DNA from 2 places in the Sphingopyxis sp. DBS4 genome. Region 1 is predicted to be linked to the other one. Evidence: riboswitches for the same ligand, from Rfam matches in the RefSeq annotation. Region 1 holds a riboswitch; the other holds the start of a gene.
The links. Region 1 has a riboswitch for glycine ahead of NP825_RS04000 (S41 family peptidase). Riboswitches for the same ligand answer to the same signal wherever they lie in the genome.

Region 1 (7,437 bases):
CGGTAGGTCGCGTTCGATCCATAGGATTTGTAGTCGGTGTAGCGCCCCGACGCGGTCAGCCGCAGGCTGTGGAAGAAGGGTTTGTCGGCGACGATCGGAACGCCGATTTCGCCATAGACCTCGCGCACCGTGTCCGAACCCGCGGTGCGCCCCGCGGTCGAGAAGGCGAAATAATTGTGGTTGCGGGCGTTGTAGCCCGGCGTGTCGTCGAGGTCGTCGGTGCGGATGGCGAAGCCGAACACGCCCGCGACCTCGCCGGCCGGAAGCGTGAACAGCGGCCCTGACAGGCTGCCCTCGATGGCGAACTGGTCGTATTTGGTATGGCCTTCCTCATAGCCTTCGAGGAAATTGCGTTCGGTGTCGGTCCAGTCCTGGTCGACGAGGAAGCGTTTGGTCAGCCAGGGGATCGAGACGCATTCGGTCGGACCCGAAATGGTGATCAGGCTGGGGTCGCAAGCGATGCCGGGCGCCGTCGCGGCGTTGAGCCGGTCCTGATAATAGAAGGTCTGGCCATAGGTGCCGCGCGACAGGCCGAAGCGGGCGCTGATGTCGTAATTCCAGTTGCGCAGCACTCCCCCGCCGAACTTGCCGCGCAGCCCGACGGTCGACTGGAAGAAATCGACCTTCTGCTCGGCGCGGAACGGCCGGACGATCTGCGGGCCGACGTCGCCCGACGAATTGCCGCCGCTCGCGATGATCAGCGCCTCCCCGACCGTGTTGTTCGGGTTGGTCGCCGACAGGAAGGGGTAGAGGAAATACCAGCCGTTCGATTGCGAATGGCGGTTCGAATAGAGCGCGCTGAAATAGAGCTCCGAATTGTCGCCGACGTTCACGCCCGCCGAAACATAGGCGTTGATGCGGCGATAGGGCGAGATGGAGTCGGCCTCGTCATAGGCGCGGCTGGTGTTGGGCGAATAGGGATAGGTGTCGGGAAAGCCGCCGCGGTTGGCGCGGACCCAGTCGAGCAGCGGCGCAAGGGCCGGATTGGTGGGATCCTGCAGCCCGAGCGCGGCGGGGGGATAGGGGCCGTTCGCCTGCGTCGGATCATAGACGAAGGCGCCGCCGTACCAATATTGATCGAAGAAGATGCCGTTCGGATTGTGGTTGATGCAGCGGAAGTTGCCCGAAGTGTCGCGGGCGTCGACGCGCTCGCCGCTCGTCGGATCGTAGACGAAATCCTGCCGGCACGCGGTCTGGGGCCGATCCTTGAGATCGAGCTCGAACTGCTGATCATATTCGAGCGCCGCGGTCACGTAGAAATTGTCGTAATTGCGGCCCCAGAAGGCGTTCGCCTGGACATAGCGCCCGCCGTGCTTTTCGGGGAGGCGGGCGAAGCCGCCGAGTTCGAGCCCGTCGCCGCCCTTGCGAGTGATGACGTTGATCACCCCGGCGATCGCATCAGAGCCATAGACCGAGGAAGCGCCGGTGGTCAGAACCTCGATCCGGTCGAGCGCGACCGAGGGGATGACGTTGAAATCGACCGGCGCGACCTGGCTTCCGGTTCCCGACGGGGCGATCCGCTGGCCGTTGAGCAGGGTCAGCGTCCGCGTCGCGCTCATGTTGCGCAGGCTGATCGTATTGACGTTGGCGCCGCCCAGCACAACCGATCCGCCGGCTCCGGTCGCCGAAAGCTGGTTGTTGATCTGCTGCGTGCCTGCCGCGGCGGTGGCATGCGCGACGATCTCCGCCGCGGTCGCATTGCCGAGCACGGCGCCCCGGTCCGCCTTGAGCACCTGCACCGGCGCGGTGGTCGAGAATTCCGACGGCAGGCGCGAGCCGGTGACGACGATGTCGCTTTCCGCCTCCTTGCTACCGGTATCGGGCGCGCTGTCGGCCGACCGGACCTCTGCGGCGTCGCCGTCGCGGGTGTCCGCATCGGCGGTTTGAGCCTGCGCCGCGGCCGAATGGGCGAGCGCCGCGATCAAAACCGCCGACGACACGCCATGAAAATTGAATCGCATGTTGATCCCTCCTCCCTGATCGGACCTTGCAGATTGGCTTCCGTTTGCGGACTGGCCCCCTAATGTCCGGTTTATGCAATGAGCTTGCTGATTTTCCCCGATACCGACACCTAGCATTCATCGGCCTTGCCGATCCCACCAAATTTCGGTGCCAAATTGGCTTGTGGAATGAAATATCGTCGTGATACGATATTATTATGGAAAATATGGAAACACTTGAGCTTGATCGGTTAGATTATCGAATCATGCATATCCTGGCGTCGGACGCGCGGTCGAGCGATGTCGCGATCGGCGAGGCGGTGGGGCTTTCGAGCAACGCCGCGGCGCGGCGGCGCCGGCTGCTCGAAGGCCATGGCGTGATCGAGCGATATACGGCGCAGTTCGATCTCGACCGGCTGGGTTTCGGCATCCTCGTCCTGGTGCAGATGGAGCTGGTGTCGCAGTCCGACGACGCGCTCGATCGCTTCGAAGCGGCGATCCAGAAATGCAGCGCGGTGTCGAAATGCTGGTTCGTGTCGGGCGACGTGGATTTCCTCGCGCTCGTGCATGTCCCGTCGCTGCACGACTTCGACGAAACCTATCGGCAGGAGCTGTCGAGCCTGCCGAATGTCGCGCGGATCCGCAGTTCCTTCGTCCTGCGCAGCGTGATCGACCGGCCCACGGCGCTGCGGGTGCTGGAGAGCGCCGGAAGGCCTTGACAAGCGGACGGACGCCGCGTCATCCTGAGCGAGTCGGATGGGAGAGAGCCTGCCTCGCGCAGGCCGCCGAAGGAGCAACCGCCCCGGAAACTCTCAGGCACGAAGGACCATCCGGCGCATGGAATCTGGAGAGAGGCGCGCAGGCGTCCGCCGACGGGATAACGATCTCAGGCACACGGACAGATGGGGCCCTGATACCTGCTCGGGAGGGGCTTCGTTCGTGAACTTCTTTTCAAAAGATCGTGCGCGCCAGCGCTTCATCGTCGCCGCGCTCCTCAGCAGCGTCGCCACCGCGGCGTCCGCGCAGGCGCCCGACCCCGCCGATCCTTATCTCCGTTATCCCGATGTGTGCGGATCGCGGATTGTCTTCAGCTTTGCGGGCGATCTGTGGCTACAGGATGGAACGGCGGCGGAAGCGCGGCGGCTGACCAGCACCCCCGGCCCCGAATATTTCGCGAAATTCTCGCCCGATTGCAAAATGCTGGCGTTCACCGCGCGCATCGACGGCGACGACCAGGCCTATGTGATGCCCGCCGACGGGGGCGAGGCAAGGCGTCTGACCAGCGCGCCCTCGCGCAAGGGGCTGTCGACGCGCTGGGGCAGCGATAATCAGGTGGTCGGCTGGACGCCCGATGGGAGCGCCATCCTCATCCGGTCGATGCGCGACGCGGCGATGCTGTCGCAGAGCAACCTCTATACCGTCAGCCTGGCGACGCGCACGATCGAGCCCGCCGGCACCGCGCGCGCCGGCGCCGGGGTCTTCTCGCCCGATGGAACGCAGATCCTCTATTCGCCCTGGTCGCGCGATTTCCGAACCTGGAAACATTATCGCGGGGGCTGGGCGCAGGACCTGTGGATCTATGATCGGTCGAGCGGCGCGGCGCGGCAGCTCACCCGGACCGATGCGACCGAACGCGACCCGATGTGGACACGGCAGGGCCTCTTCTTTCTCTCCGACCGGAACGGGGCGATGAACCTGTTCCGCGCCGATCCGGCAACCGGCGAGGCCGAGCAGCTCACGCGGCACGAGAGCGACGCGAAATGGGCGTCGGCCGATCGCGCAGGAGCCATCGTTTATGAGGTCGACGGCCGCATCTGGCGCTTCGATCCGGCGACCGGTGCCTCAGAGCAGCAGGTGATCCGGGTCTCGTCGGATGCGTTGCAGGCGCGCCCGCGCTTCGCGCGCTATGGCGAGGCGATCGACAGCTTCGTCCCGACGCCCGATGGCGATCGCGCGCTCTTCGTGGCGCGGGGCGACATATTCGATCTGGCCGCGGGCGACGCACCGGTCCGTGCCGTAACCGCGAGTTCCGACGCCCAGGAGCGCGAGGCCGCCATGTCGAGCGACGGCAAATGGATCGCCTATGTCTCCGACCGGGGCGGCGAGGAGGAACTGTGGATCGCGTCTGCCGACGGCGGTGCCGCGCGGCAACTCACCTCGGGTCACCATGATCGCTTCTCGCGGCCGCAATGGGCGCCCGACGGCAAGCGCATCGCCCTGTCGGGGAAGGACGGGGCAATCTATCTGGTCGATGTCGCGAGCGGAGCGATGCGCGAGGCTGGGCGCAGCGGCAGCGTCTTCGTCAACGATTATGCCTGGTCGCCCAACAGCCGCTATCTCGCCTACACGCGCTTCGGCCCAGCCGATATGGGACAGGTGCAGATCCTCGACGTTGCGACCGGCAAGACCGTCGCGGCGAGCGATCCGCTCTATAACATGTCGCAGCCGGCCTTTTCGCCTGACGGCAATTATCTCTATGCGCTGACCGACCGCCAGTTCCGGGGCCGGTTCGAGGGGCGCGAGTGGAATTTCCAGGTGCCGCGCCAGCGCTCGATCGCCATCCTGCCGCTTCGCGCAGGGCTACCCGATCCCTTCCTGACCGCGAGCAAGGACGAAACCGTTCCGCCGCTCGCGACGATCGATTTCGACGGGCTGATCGACCGCCTCGCGCCGACGCCGATCGCGAGCGCGAACATCGACGCCTTCACCGTCGGCAAGGACGATATTGTCTATTCGGCGGCGATCGCGGACGACGATGCCTATCGGCTGAGCGCCTATTCGTTCGAGAAGAAGGAAACGCGCACCGTCGCGGATCGCGTCGATGCGGTGGCTTTCCTGCCCTGGAGCGCGTCTGCGGTGACGCGGCGCGAGAAGGATTATGCGCTGCTCGATACCGCCAGCGGCAAGGCGAGGAAGCTCGACATCGGCCGCCTCACCGGAACGATCGCGCCGCGCGAGGAATGGCGCGCGGTCTTCGACGAGGTCTGTCGACGCTACCGCGACTTCTTCTACGACGCGAAGATGCACGGCTTCGACTGGGCGGCGCTGTGCGCGCGCTATCGCGCCGATCTGCCGCGCATCGGCAGCCGGGGCGACCTGACCGAGGTCATCGGGCGCATGGTGTCGGAACTGAACGTCGGCCATGCCTATATCGATGGGCGCGACGAATGGCAGCCCGCGACGCCGGGGTCGGCGGCGCTCGGCGCGGTCTGGGTCTTCGACGCCGCGAAAGCGCGCTGGCGCATCAGCCATATCTATGCGGGCGACCCCGTCGATCCGCTCTATCGCTCGCCGCTCGGCGCGCTCGGCAAGGAAGTGCGGGTCGGCGACTGGCTGTTCGCGATCGACGGTCGCGCGCTCGATGCCCGCACCGACCCGTTCGAGGCGCTGATCGGCAAGGCGGACAAGGAGGTCGCGCTGACGATCGGCCGCGACGGCGTGAAAGGCGAGCGGACGCTGGTCGTCAAGCCGATCGCCAGCCAGGAGGGGCTGGCCTATCGTGAATGGAGCGAAAACAACCGGCATCTCGTCGATCGGGTGTCGGGTGGACGGATCGGCTATGTCCATATCCCCGCCATGTCGCCGCAGGGGCTGGCGGAGTTCGCGCGCGGTTATTTCGGACAAATCCGCAAGGATGGGTTGATCGTCGATATTCGCGGCAATCTGGGCGGCAGCGGATCGCCGCTCGTCATCGACCGGCTGCTGCGCCCCTTCCTGACGACCGGGCATGTCAAGGGAATGGACTATCCGACGACCTACCCCTGGGGCGGGTTCACGCAGGTGTTCACCGGAAAACTCGCGCTGCTCGTCAACGAAGCAACGATGTCCGACGGCGATACCATGGCCTATGAATGGCGGCAGGCGAAGCTGGGTCCGATCTATGGAAAGCGGACCTGGGGCGGGGTGATCGGCACCGGATCGACCGGGCCGCTGCTCGACGGGACCGAGACCAATGTGCCGCAATATGCGCTCGCCGCAACTGACGGATCGTGGATCGTCGAGGGCGAAGGGGTGAAGCCCGATGTCGAAATCGGTTTCGACGCGGATGCGAAGCTGGGTGGCGACGATCCGCAACTTGCGGAAGCGGCGCGTCTGCTCGCCACGCAGATATCCGGGCACCCAGGGACGCTTCCCAACGCTTCGCCAGGGCCTGACAAGCGCGATGTGCAATCCGTTACGGGTACGAGGGATTGACTGGAATTCCATTCGCTAGCCGGTTTCGAGTGGCTGAAACCATAGGGCGGCGGTTGTTGGGCACCCCGCCGCTGCGGGCGAAGTGCTGACGGTGAGGCGTCACAGCCAAGCAAACTCGTTGGAGTTCGACGCAAGGCTGACTCCCCCACGCTCCCAGCCCCAGTTTTTCCGGGGCCGGGAGCCGGGGGATCAATTCTAGAAGCCGAAGGCCACGCCAACCCGGCCGCCAGTCGTTCCCTTGACGGTCGATCCGGCAAAGCCGCCGCTGACGTACACGCGCGGTGTCAGGCGAACCACCGCGGCGCCGGAGAAGCCCTGCTCGCCCTGATAGGTCGCAAGGTTGAACGAGACCGAGACATTGCTGTCGGGGACGATCATCGTGCCCCCCATCGCCATCGCGGTAACGATGCCGCCGGTCGCTTCGCGAAAGCGCCGGTCGTTGCCGAGGCTGAGCGCATCGATGCGGCTGTTGAGCGCGGCAACATTGGTATCGAGCGCGCCGATCGCCGAGCCGACGTCGTGATAGGCGGTGCCGCCGACCGAATAGCTCGGCGCGCTGACCGCCCCCGTCGCCGTATCATAACTCGCGCCGCTGCCGAGCGCCGCCGCCAGGCTGACCCCCGCGGTGTCGCCGCGCAGGACCGCCGTTGTCGCCGCTGCCTGTGCGCCGTTTGCCGTGGTCTGGGCGGTGGCGGCATTGGCGAGCGCGGTGTTCGCGGTGCCTTGCGCCGCCGCCGCTTCGGTGCGGGCGGTGTTCGCCGTTCCCTGTGCGGCGGTCGCGCCTGCGAGCGCCGTGTTTGCCGTCGTCTGCGCGGCCGCGGCGTTGGTCAGCGCCGTCGTCGCGGTCGTCTGGGCCGCGGCGGCTTCCGTGCGCGCCGTATCGGCGGTCGTTTGCGCGGTCGCGGCATTGGCCAGCGCCGTATCGGCCGTTCCTTGTGCCGCCGCGGCGTTGGCGAGCGCGGTGGTTGCAGTGGTCTGCGCGGCCGCCGCCGCATTGCCCTGTGCGGCGAGCGCGGCATTGAGCTGCGCGACGTTCACCGCGTCGGTATCGGTGGTGCCGGCGGCGACATTGGTGATCGCCCGCTCATTGCCCGCCGACCCCACCGACACGGTGTTGGCGCGCGTTGCGGTCGAATTGGCGCCGATGGCGACCGCGCCCTCGGCAAAGGCCGTCGCACTGTCGCCCAGCGCCACCGAACGGTCGCTGCTGGCAAAGGCGCCCGCGCCGATGGCCACGGCGTCCTCCCCGGCGCCGCCGCGGTTGCCCAGCATGATGCTGTCGGCCCCGTTCGCCAGCGCCTGG
Region 2 (7,437 bases), 1.9 Mb from region 1:
TCGCGCCGGACGCGGACCAGTTCCCATTGCTCGACGATCAGCCCATAGAAGGTGATCGCGGCGAGCCAGATCGCGACGAAAACGACCGCGAACAGCGCCCCGCCGGCGAGGCAGCCGGCACCGGGGCGCTTCGCCGCGCGGTCGTCGACACCTTTCAACTGCCGCCGACCTCGGCCTCGCTCCACGCGAGCACGGGCTTTCGCGCCGCGAGCGTTTCGTCGAGCCGGGCGCGTGGGGCGAAATGCGGCGCCGACTTGAGCGCCGGATCGCCGTTCTTCGCGCGCAACGCGATGCTGCGCAGCGCGCCGATGAACTGGTCGAGCACCGCCTTGCTCTCGGTCTCGGTCGGCTCGATCAGCATCGCGCCGTGGACGACGAGCGGGAAGAAGACCGTCATCGGATGATAGCCCTCATCGATCAGCCCCTTGGCGACGTCGAGCGTCGAGAAGCCTTCGGCCAGCCCGCGATCGCTGAACAGCGCCTCGTGCATGCACGGACCCGAAGCCGCGAACGGCGCGTCGAGCACATCCTCGAGGCTGCGTAGCACATAGTTCGCATTGAGCACGGCATCCTCGGCGACCTGCTTGAGCCCGTCGGCGCCGTGGCTGAGGATATAGGCGAGCGCGCGGGTGAACATGCCCATCTGGCCGTGAAAGGCGGTCATCCGGCCAAAGGTCTGCGGATGATCCTCGCCCGCATTTTCCTCCTCGATCAGGCGGAAGCGGTCGCCCTCCCTAGTCACGAAAGGCAGCGGCGCGAAGGGCGCGAGCGCTTCGGACAGCACGACCGGACCCGAGCCCGGACCGCCGCCGCCGTGCGGGGTCGAAAAGGTCTTGTGCAGGTTGATGTGCATCGCATCGACGCCGAGGTCGCCGGGACGGACGCGCCCGACGATCGCGTTGAAATTGGCGCCGTCGCAATAGACATAGCCGCCCGCCGCATGAACCGCGTCCGAAATCGCCTTCATCTCGCGCTCGAACAGGCCGCAGGTGTTGGGGTTGGTGATCATCACCCCCGCGACATCGGGGCCGAGCCGCGCCTTGAGCGCCGCGAGGTCGACGCGGCCTTCGCCGGTCGCCGGAATATCCTCGACGGTGAAGCCCGCGAAGGCCGCGGTGGCGGGGTTGGTGCCGTGCGCGCTTTCGGGGACGAGAATCACGCGGCGGTCCTCGCCGCGCGCTTCGAGCGCCGCCTTGATGCAAAGGACGCCGCAAAGCTCGCCATGCGCGCCCGCCTTGGGCGACATGGCAACGCTGTGCATCCCGGTGAGCGTGATCAGCCATTCGGCGAGCTCGTGGATCACTGCATAGGCGCCCTGCACCGTTTCCTGCGGCTGGAGCGGGTGAACGTCGGCGAAGCCCGGCATCCGCGCGACCTTTTCGTTGAGGCGCGGGTTGTGCTTCATCGTGCAGCTTCCGAGCGGGAAGAGGCCGAGGTCGATCGCATAATTCTGCCGCGACAGCCGCGTATAGTGGCGCACCGTTTCGGACTCGCTGAGCCCCGGCAGGCCGATCGGCGCCGAGCGCGCGAGCGCGCCGAGGTCGGCGGCGGGCGCGGCCTCGTCAAAATCGACGCCGGTCGTCTCGCTGCCGCCGATCTCGAAGATCAACGGCTCCTCGAGCATCAGTGCGCGGTTGCCGGTGAAGGTCGTCGTATCGTCGACGCCGCCGGCGTTCATTTCGGGGCGCCACCCGGCGCGGTTGAGCGCGGTCATGCCAGCACCTCCTTCAGCGCCGCGGCAAAGGCGGCGATATCCTGTTCGGTCACCGTCTCGGTCACCGCAACGACAAGCCCGTTCGCGAGCGCGTCATTGTCGGGGTAGAGGCGGCCAAGCGAGACGCCGCCGAGAATGCCCTTCTCCGCCAGTTCGTGGATGACGGGCCGCGCCGCCTTCGGCAGGACCAATGTAAATTCGTTGAAGAAACCGCCGTTCAGAAGCGACACGCCCGGCACCTTCGCAAACTCGGCGGCGGCGACCTTGGCGCGGCCGTGATTGATCCCCGCCAATTGGCGGAGGCCCGCCTCGCCAAGCAGAGTCATGTGGATGCTGAACGCCAGCGCGCAAAGCCCCGAATTGGTGCAGATATTGCTCGTCGCCTTCTCGCGCCGGATATGCTGCTCGCGGGTCGAGAGCGTCAGCACGAAGCCGCGCTTGCCGTTGGCGTCGGCGGTCTCGCCGCAAAGGCGGCCCGGCATCTGGCGGACATATTTGGCCTTGCAGCCGAACAGGCCCAGATAGGGGCCGCCGAACTGCAGCCCGACGCCGATCGATTGCCCCTCGCCGACGACGATGTCGGCACCCATCTCACCCGGCGCCTTGATGAGGCCGAGCGCGACGGGCTCGGTCACCACCGCGATCAGCAGCGCGCCCGCAGCCTGGCAGGCGCCCGCCAGCGCGGTCATGTCGTCGATGCGGCCGAGGATGTCGGGATATTGGACGACAACGCAACTCACCTCCTTGTCGACCGCCGCCGCGAGCGCGGCCCAGTCGGTGCCGGCCTCGAGCGCCGGATCGCCGTCTACGAGCACGTCGCCGGTATAGTTCGCCATCGTCCGCGCGACGCTGCGATAATGCGGATGAAGCCCGGTCGAGAGCAAAGCCTTGCTGCGCCGCGTGACGCGCCGCGCCATGACAATCGCTTCCCAGCAGGCGGTCGAGCCGTCGTACATCGAGGCATTGGCGACGTCGGTGCCGAGCAGGCGCGCGACCTGGCTCTGGAACTCGAACAGCATCTGCAGCGTGCCCTGCGCGATTTCGGGCTGATAGGGGGTGTAGGCGGTCAGGAACTCGCCGCGCTGGATCAGATGGTCGACGCTCGCCGGGACATGGTGGCGATAGGCGCCCGCGCCGAGGAAGAAGGGTCCGTCGCCCGCCGCCATGTTCCGCCGCGCGAGCGCCGCCATATGGCGCTCGACCGCAAGCTCGCTGGCATGGTCGGGAAGCCCGGCGATCGTACCGTCGAGCCGCGCTTCGGCAGGCACGTCGACGAACAGATCGTCGATCGACGCGGCGCCGACGGCGGCGAGCATCGCCGCGCGGTCGTCGCTGGTAAGGGGAAGATAACGCATGAACTACTCCGTGGAAGAAGCGGAATGGACGGCAAAAAGCTGGGCGAGGTCGGGAAGCGATCCCTGAAAGATCGCGGGGCCGCTGTGCGTCGTGCGGACCCATGGCGCGAGCCAGATGCGGAAACCCGCATCGCGCGCGCGGCGGCAAAAGGCATAATCGTCGGACAGCAATTCGCGGCTGTCCGGGTCGATCATCGGCAGGAAGAAGCTCTGCTCGCTGTCCGCGACGCCGTGCGCGGCGCGCTCGCCGGGGTCGGTGCGAAAGCCAAGCTCAGGGTGCCGCGCGGCGAGTCCATCGAGCACGTCGCGGCGGATCAGCATCATCCCCGTCCCGGCTCGCGTCAACTCGACGAGGTCGGTCAGCGCGAACCGCTGGTCCCGATGCAGGAAATGCAGCGCGAACTCGCCGCCGAAGCGCGCGAGGTCGCCCGGATCGTCCTTCGCCATCCCACGCTCGACCGCGCGTGCGACGTTGGACCAGTTGACCATCCGTCGCGGGCAAGCGGCGGCAAGGATCGCGCAATCGTCCCGCTCGCGCATCGCGGCCAGCATCGAAAAGACGTCGTCAGCCGCGAAATCGATATCGGCGTCGACGAACAGTAGATGGGTGGAATCGCTGGCGCGGAAGATCGCCGCCAGCAGATCGCGCGCGCGCGTGATCGACGGCTGGTAAAGAATGAACTCGAAGCGCACCGCGACGCCCGCCGCCTGCGCCTTCAACGCGAGGTCGAGCGCCGCGCGGACATAGCTACCCTGCGCCCCGTCATAGATGGGCGTCGCCACCATCAGGCGGCAATCGGCGAGGGCGGCGGATGCGCTCACATCATCTCCCCCCTCCCGCAGGCGGGAGGGGCCGGGGGTGGGCATGGCGGCGAGAGCAGGCTTGCCCAAAGCCCACCCCCGACCCCTCCCGCCTGCGGGAGGGGAGGACAAGTCAAAGATCGGCGATGAAGGCCTTGTAGGCTTCGGCGTTCATCAGACCGTCGAGCTGGCTCTTGTCGGTCAGCGTCATGCGGAAGAACCAGCCTTCGCCCTCCGGGTCGCTGTTGACGAGCGCCGGATCCTCTTCGAGCTGGCCGTTGCCTTCGGTCACCACGCCGTCGACCGGCGCATAGACGTCGCTCGCGGCCTTGACCGATTCGACGACCGCGGCGTCACCGCCCGCAGCCAGTTCGGCGCCGGTGTCGGGAACCTCGACGAACACGATGTCGCCGAGCTGGCTCTGCGCGAAGTCGGTGATGCCGACCGTCGCGATGTCGCCGTCGACATCGACCCATTCATGCTCTTCGGTATAATAACGCGGCATCGGTCAGCCTCCCTGTTTGCGGACATAATTATGGGGAACGAAGGGCATGGCGGCGACGGTGCAAGGCACGCGCTTGCCGCGAACTTCGGCGGCGATGGCGGTGCCGGGCACCGCGTGATCGCGCGGCACATAACCCATGGCGATCGGCGCGCCGACGCTGGGGGCAAAGCCGCCCGAAGTCACGACGCCGATCTCTGTGTTGCCGTCGAACAGCTTCGCGCCTTCACGCACCGGCAGCTTGCCATCGACGAGCAGGCCCACGCGCTTGCGCGGCGGACCGTCGGCAAGATGGCCGAGAATGCGCGCGGCGCCGGGGAAATTCGCTTCCTCGCGGCGGCGCTTGCCGATCGCAAAACCAAGGTCGCCCTCGATCGGATCGGTGTCTTCGCTGAGATCGTGGCCGTAGAGGGGAAGTCCCGCTTCGAGCCGCAAGCTATCGCGCGCACCGAGCCCGATCGGTTTCACCTCATCCATCGCGCACAGCGCGTCGGCAAAAGCCGCGAGCGCTTCGTTCGGAAGCGAGATTTCGAAACCGTCCTCGCCGGTATAGCCCGAGCGGCTGAGCGCGATCGCATGGCCGTTCCAGGTCGCCTGCGCAGCCTGCATGAAGACAAGGCCGGCGCTTTCGGGAACGAGACGCGCGAGCGCTTCGGCCGCCTTCGGCCCCTGCAGCGCGAGCAGACCGTAATCCTCGTTGTGGTTGAGCGTAACATCATCGGGAAGATGCTCGCGAAGATGCGCAATGTCGTCCCATTTGACCGCGCCATTGACGACGATGCCGAGCTGGTCGCCTTCGTTGGTGATCATCAGGTCGTCGAGTATGCCGCCATCTTCGCCGAGCAGCAGCGAATAGCGCATCCGACCGGGCTTGAGCGCCGCGATGTCGCCGGGGACGAGCGCTTCAAGCGCTTCCACGGCGCCTTCGCCTTCAAGACTGAGCTGCCCCATATGGCTGACGTCGAACAGACCCGCATTCTCGCGCGTCCACTGATGTTCGGCCATGATGCCTTCATATTGGATCGGCATCCAATAGCCGGCGAATTCGACCATCCGGCCGCCCTTCGCGCGGTGCCAGGCGTCGAGCGGCAGCGTTGCGGTGGGAACCGCTTCCTCGCCCGTAAAGTCCGTTTCGGTCATGTCAGTCTCCCGCGGTTGACATGGCGAGGCGCGGCCCGATGCCGTCCTGTCGCCATGCCCCCTCTGTCACGGGAACCTGAGAGTTTTCCCCTGCGAGAACGCAGGGTTACCCCTTCGGTGGTCCCGACGACCTTCGCCGGAACGCTTTCCAGAGTGTCCGTTCCAGCCTGCGCGGTCCGTTGACCTGAGAGTTTCCGGGGCGGTTGCTCCTTCGGTGGCGGTGCAGGTCGCCCTGCCCCGCGCTCTCCCGCGCGGCCGGCCGAATCTCCGCAAGGAGACCCGACAGACGCCCGAGCCTTGGCGTCGCCTTTTTGCGGAGTCAATCGGCGAGCGCGCGGATCGCGTCGTTTTCGTGGATATAGACGCCGGACGCCCGCTCGCCGGTCAGGGTGACGATCGCCTGTGCGACCCTTTCTGCCGGAATCGAGCGATAGCGACGCAGCGATCCATGGAGCAGCGCATCGGTCAGCGGCGCCGCGACCATCGCAATCCCCTCGCCCAGCCGCGGCGGCCCCTGACGCTCGCCGGTCAGCAGGCCGGGGCGAAGCAAATCGAGCCGGTCGAACGCCAGCGCGCGAAGATCATCCTCGACCTCGCCCTTGGTCCGCAGATAGAAATTGGAGGCTTGCGACGACGCCCCGACGCTGCTGACCGCGATCATATGCCGCGCGCCCGCCTCCTTCGCGGCTCGCGCGCAAGCGAGGGCCAGATCATGATCGACCGCCCGAAAGGCTGCCTGCGACCCCGCCTGCCGGATCGTGGTGCCGAGACAGGAGATGAGGGTCGCAGGTCGCCGGCCGGCGATGATCGCGGGCCATTGCTCGCTGGGCGCAACGTCCATCTCCGGCTGCGAATATTGATAATCGGGCGCGCGGCGGACGAGGATCGTCGCCGCGACCGACCGCGCCACGATGCCGCCGACGAGGCCGGTTGCGCCAAGCAGCAAGATGTCGGGTGACGCCATGGGGCGATCCTAAGCTGCGCCGGGTCGGGTTGGCAACGTGGGCCTGTGGTTATTTTCGCACCGTCGATCAAGCGTGCGCCAACGCCTCCGGCACCGCCCCGCGCCCAAATATCTCCGCGAAGCGATCGATCGCGAAGCGGTCGGTCATGCCGGCGATATAATCACCGATATGGCGTACCGTCGCGCCCTCCCCTGCGGGAAGGCGCGAGGCCCAGTCCTCGCCCATCAGGCGCGGGTCGGCGGCGTAGACGTCGAACAGGCGCGACACGACCTCCTTCGCCCCCGCCGCCGCCTCGATCTGCGAGGGATGGTGGTAGAGGTTCGCATACATGAAGCGCTTGAGGTCGCGCTCCGCCCTCGCGAGTTCGTCCGAGAAATCGCCGAGCGTGCCGCCCGCCGCGCGAACTTCGCCGACGCTCGCGACACCGGCGGCGGCGACGTTCGCTTCGGTCGCGGCGATCACGTCGTTGACCATGACGCCGATCTGGTCGCGCACCAGTTCGCGCAGCAAGCGGTCGCGCGGCGCGCCGGGAAAGCGGCCCTCGACCGCGCGGTAATTGGCGGCGACGAACGGCTGGCCCATCAACTGGTCGAGCGTCAGCAATCCCGCGCGCAGCCCATCGTCGATGTCGTGATTGTCATAGGCGATGTCGTCGGCGACCGCCGCGATCTGCGCCTCAAGGCTGGCGTGGCTCACAAGGTCGAGCGGAAATTCGCCGTCGATCTCGGCCAGCGCCCAGCCGGGGCGGCGCACCGGGCCGTTGTGCTTGGCGAGCCCCTCCAGCGTCTCCCAGCTGAGGTTCAGCCCGTCGAAGCGCGGATAGGGACATTCGAGCCGCGCCAATGTCCGCAGCGTATGGCCGTTATGATCGAAGCCGCCGTGATCAAACATCGCGGCCTTCAGCGCGTCCTCGCCGGCATGGCCGAAAGGTGGGTGGCCGATGTCATGCGCGAGGCACAG

Region 2: linked by a shared signal. The riboswitch ahead of gcvT (glycine cleavage system aminomethyltransferase GcvT) and the one ahead of NP825_RS04000 (S41 family peptidase) in region 1 are both predicted to bind glycine.

What each region holds. Positions count from the first base shown of each region.
Region 1 covers NZ_CP102384.1:872,447-879,883, forward strand. The annotation lists gene NP825_RS03990 (TonB-dependent siderophore receptor) at 1-1,961, opposite strand, end outside; gene NP825_RS03995 (Lrp/AsnC family transcriptional regulator) at 2,168-2,659, shown strand; glycine riboswitch at 2,688-2,779, shown strand; gene NP825_RS04000 (S41 family peptidase) at 2,880-6,134, shown strand; gene NP825_RS04005 (hypothetical protein) at 6,330-7,437, opposite strand, start outside.
Region 2 covers NZ_CP102384.1:2,760,496-2,767,932, forward strand. The annotation lists gene NP825_RS13110 (hypothetical protein) at 1-158, opposite strand, end outside; gene gcvPB (aminomethyl-transferring glycine dehydrogenase subunit GcvPB) at 155-1,678, opposite strand; gene gcvPA (aminomethyl-transferring glycine dehydrogenase subunit GcvPA) at 1,711-3,069, opposite strand; gene NP825_RS13125 (glycosyltransferase) at 3,073-3,891, opposite strand; gene gcvH (glycine cleavage system protein GcvH) at 4,004-4,375, opposite strand; gene gcvT (glycine cleavage system aminomethyltransferase GcvT) at 4,379-5,512, opposite strand; glycine riboswitch at 5,566-5,674, opposite strand; glycine riboswitch at 5,675-5,772, opposite strand; gene NP825_RS13140 (NAD(P)H-binding protein) at 5,832-6,476, opposite strand; gene NP825_RS13145 (deoxyguanosinetriphosphate triphosphohydrolase) at 6,544-7,437, opposite strand, start outside.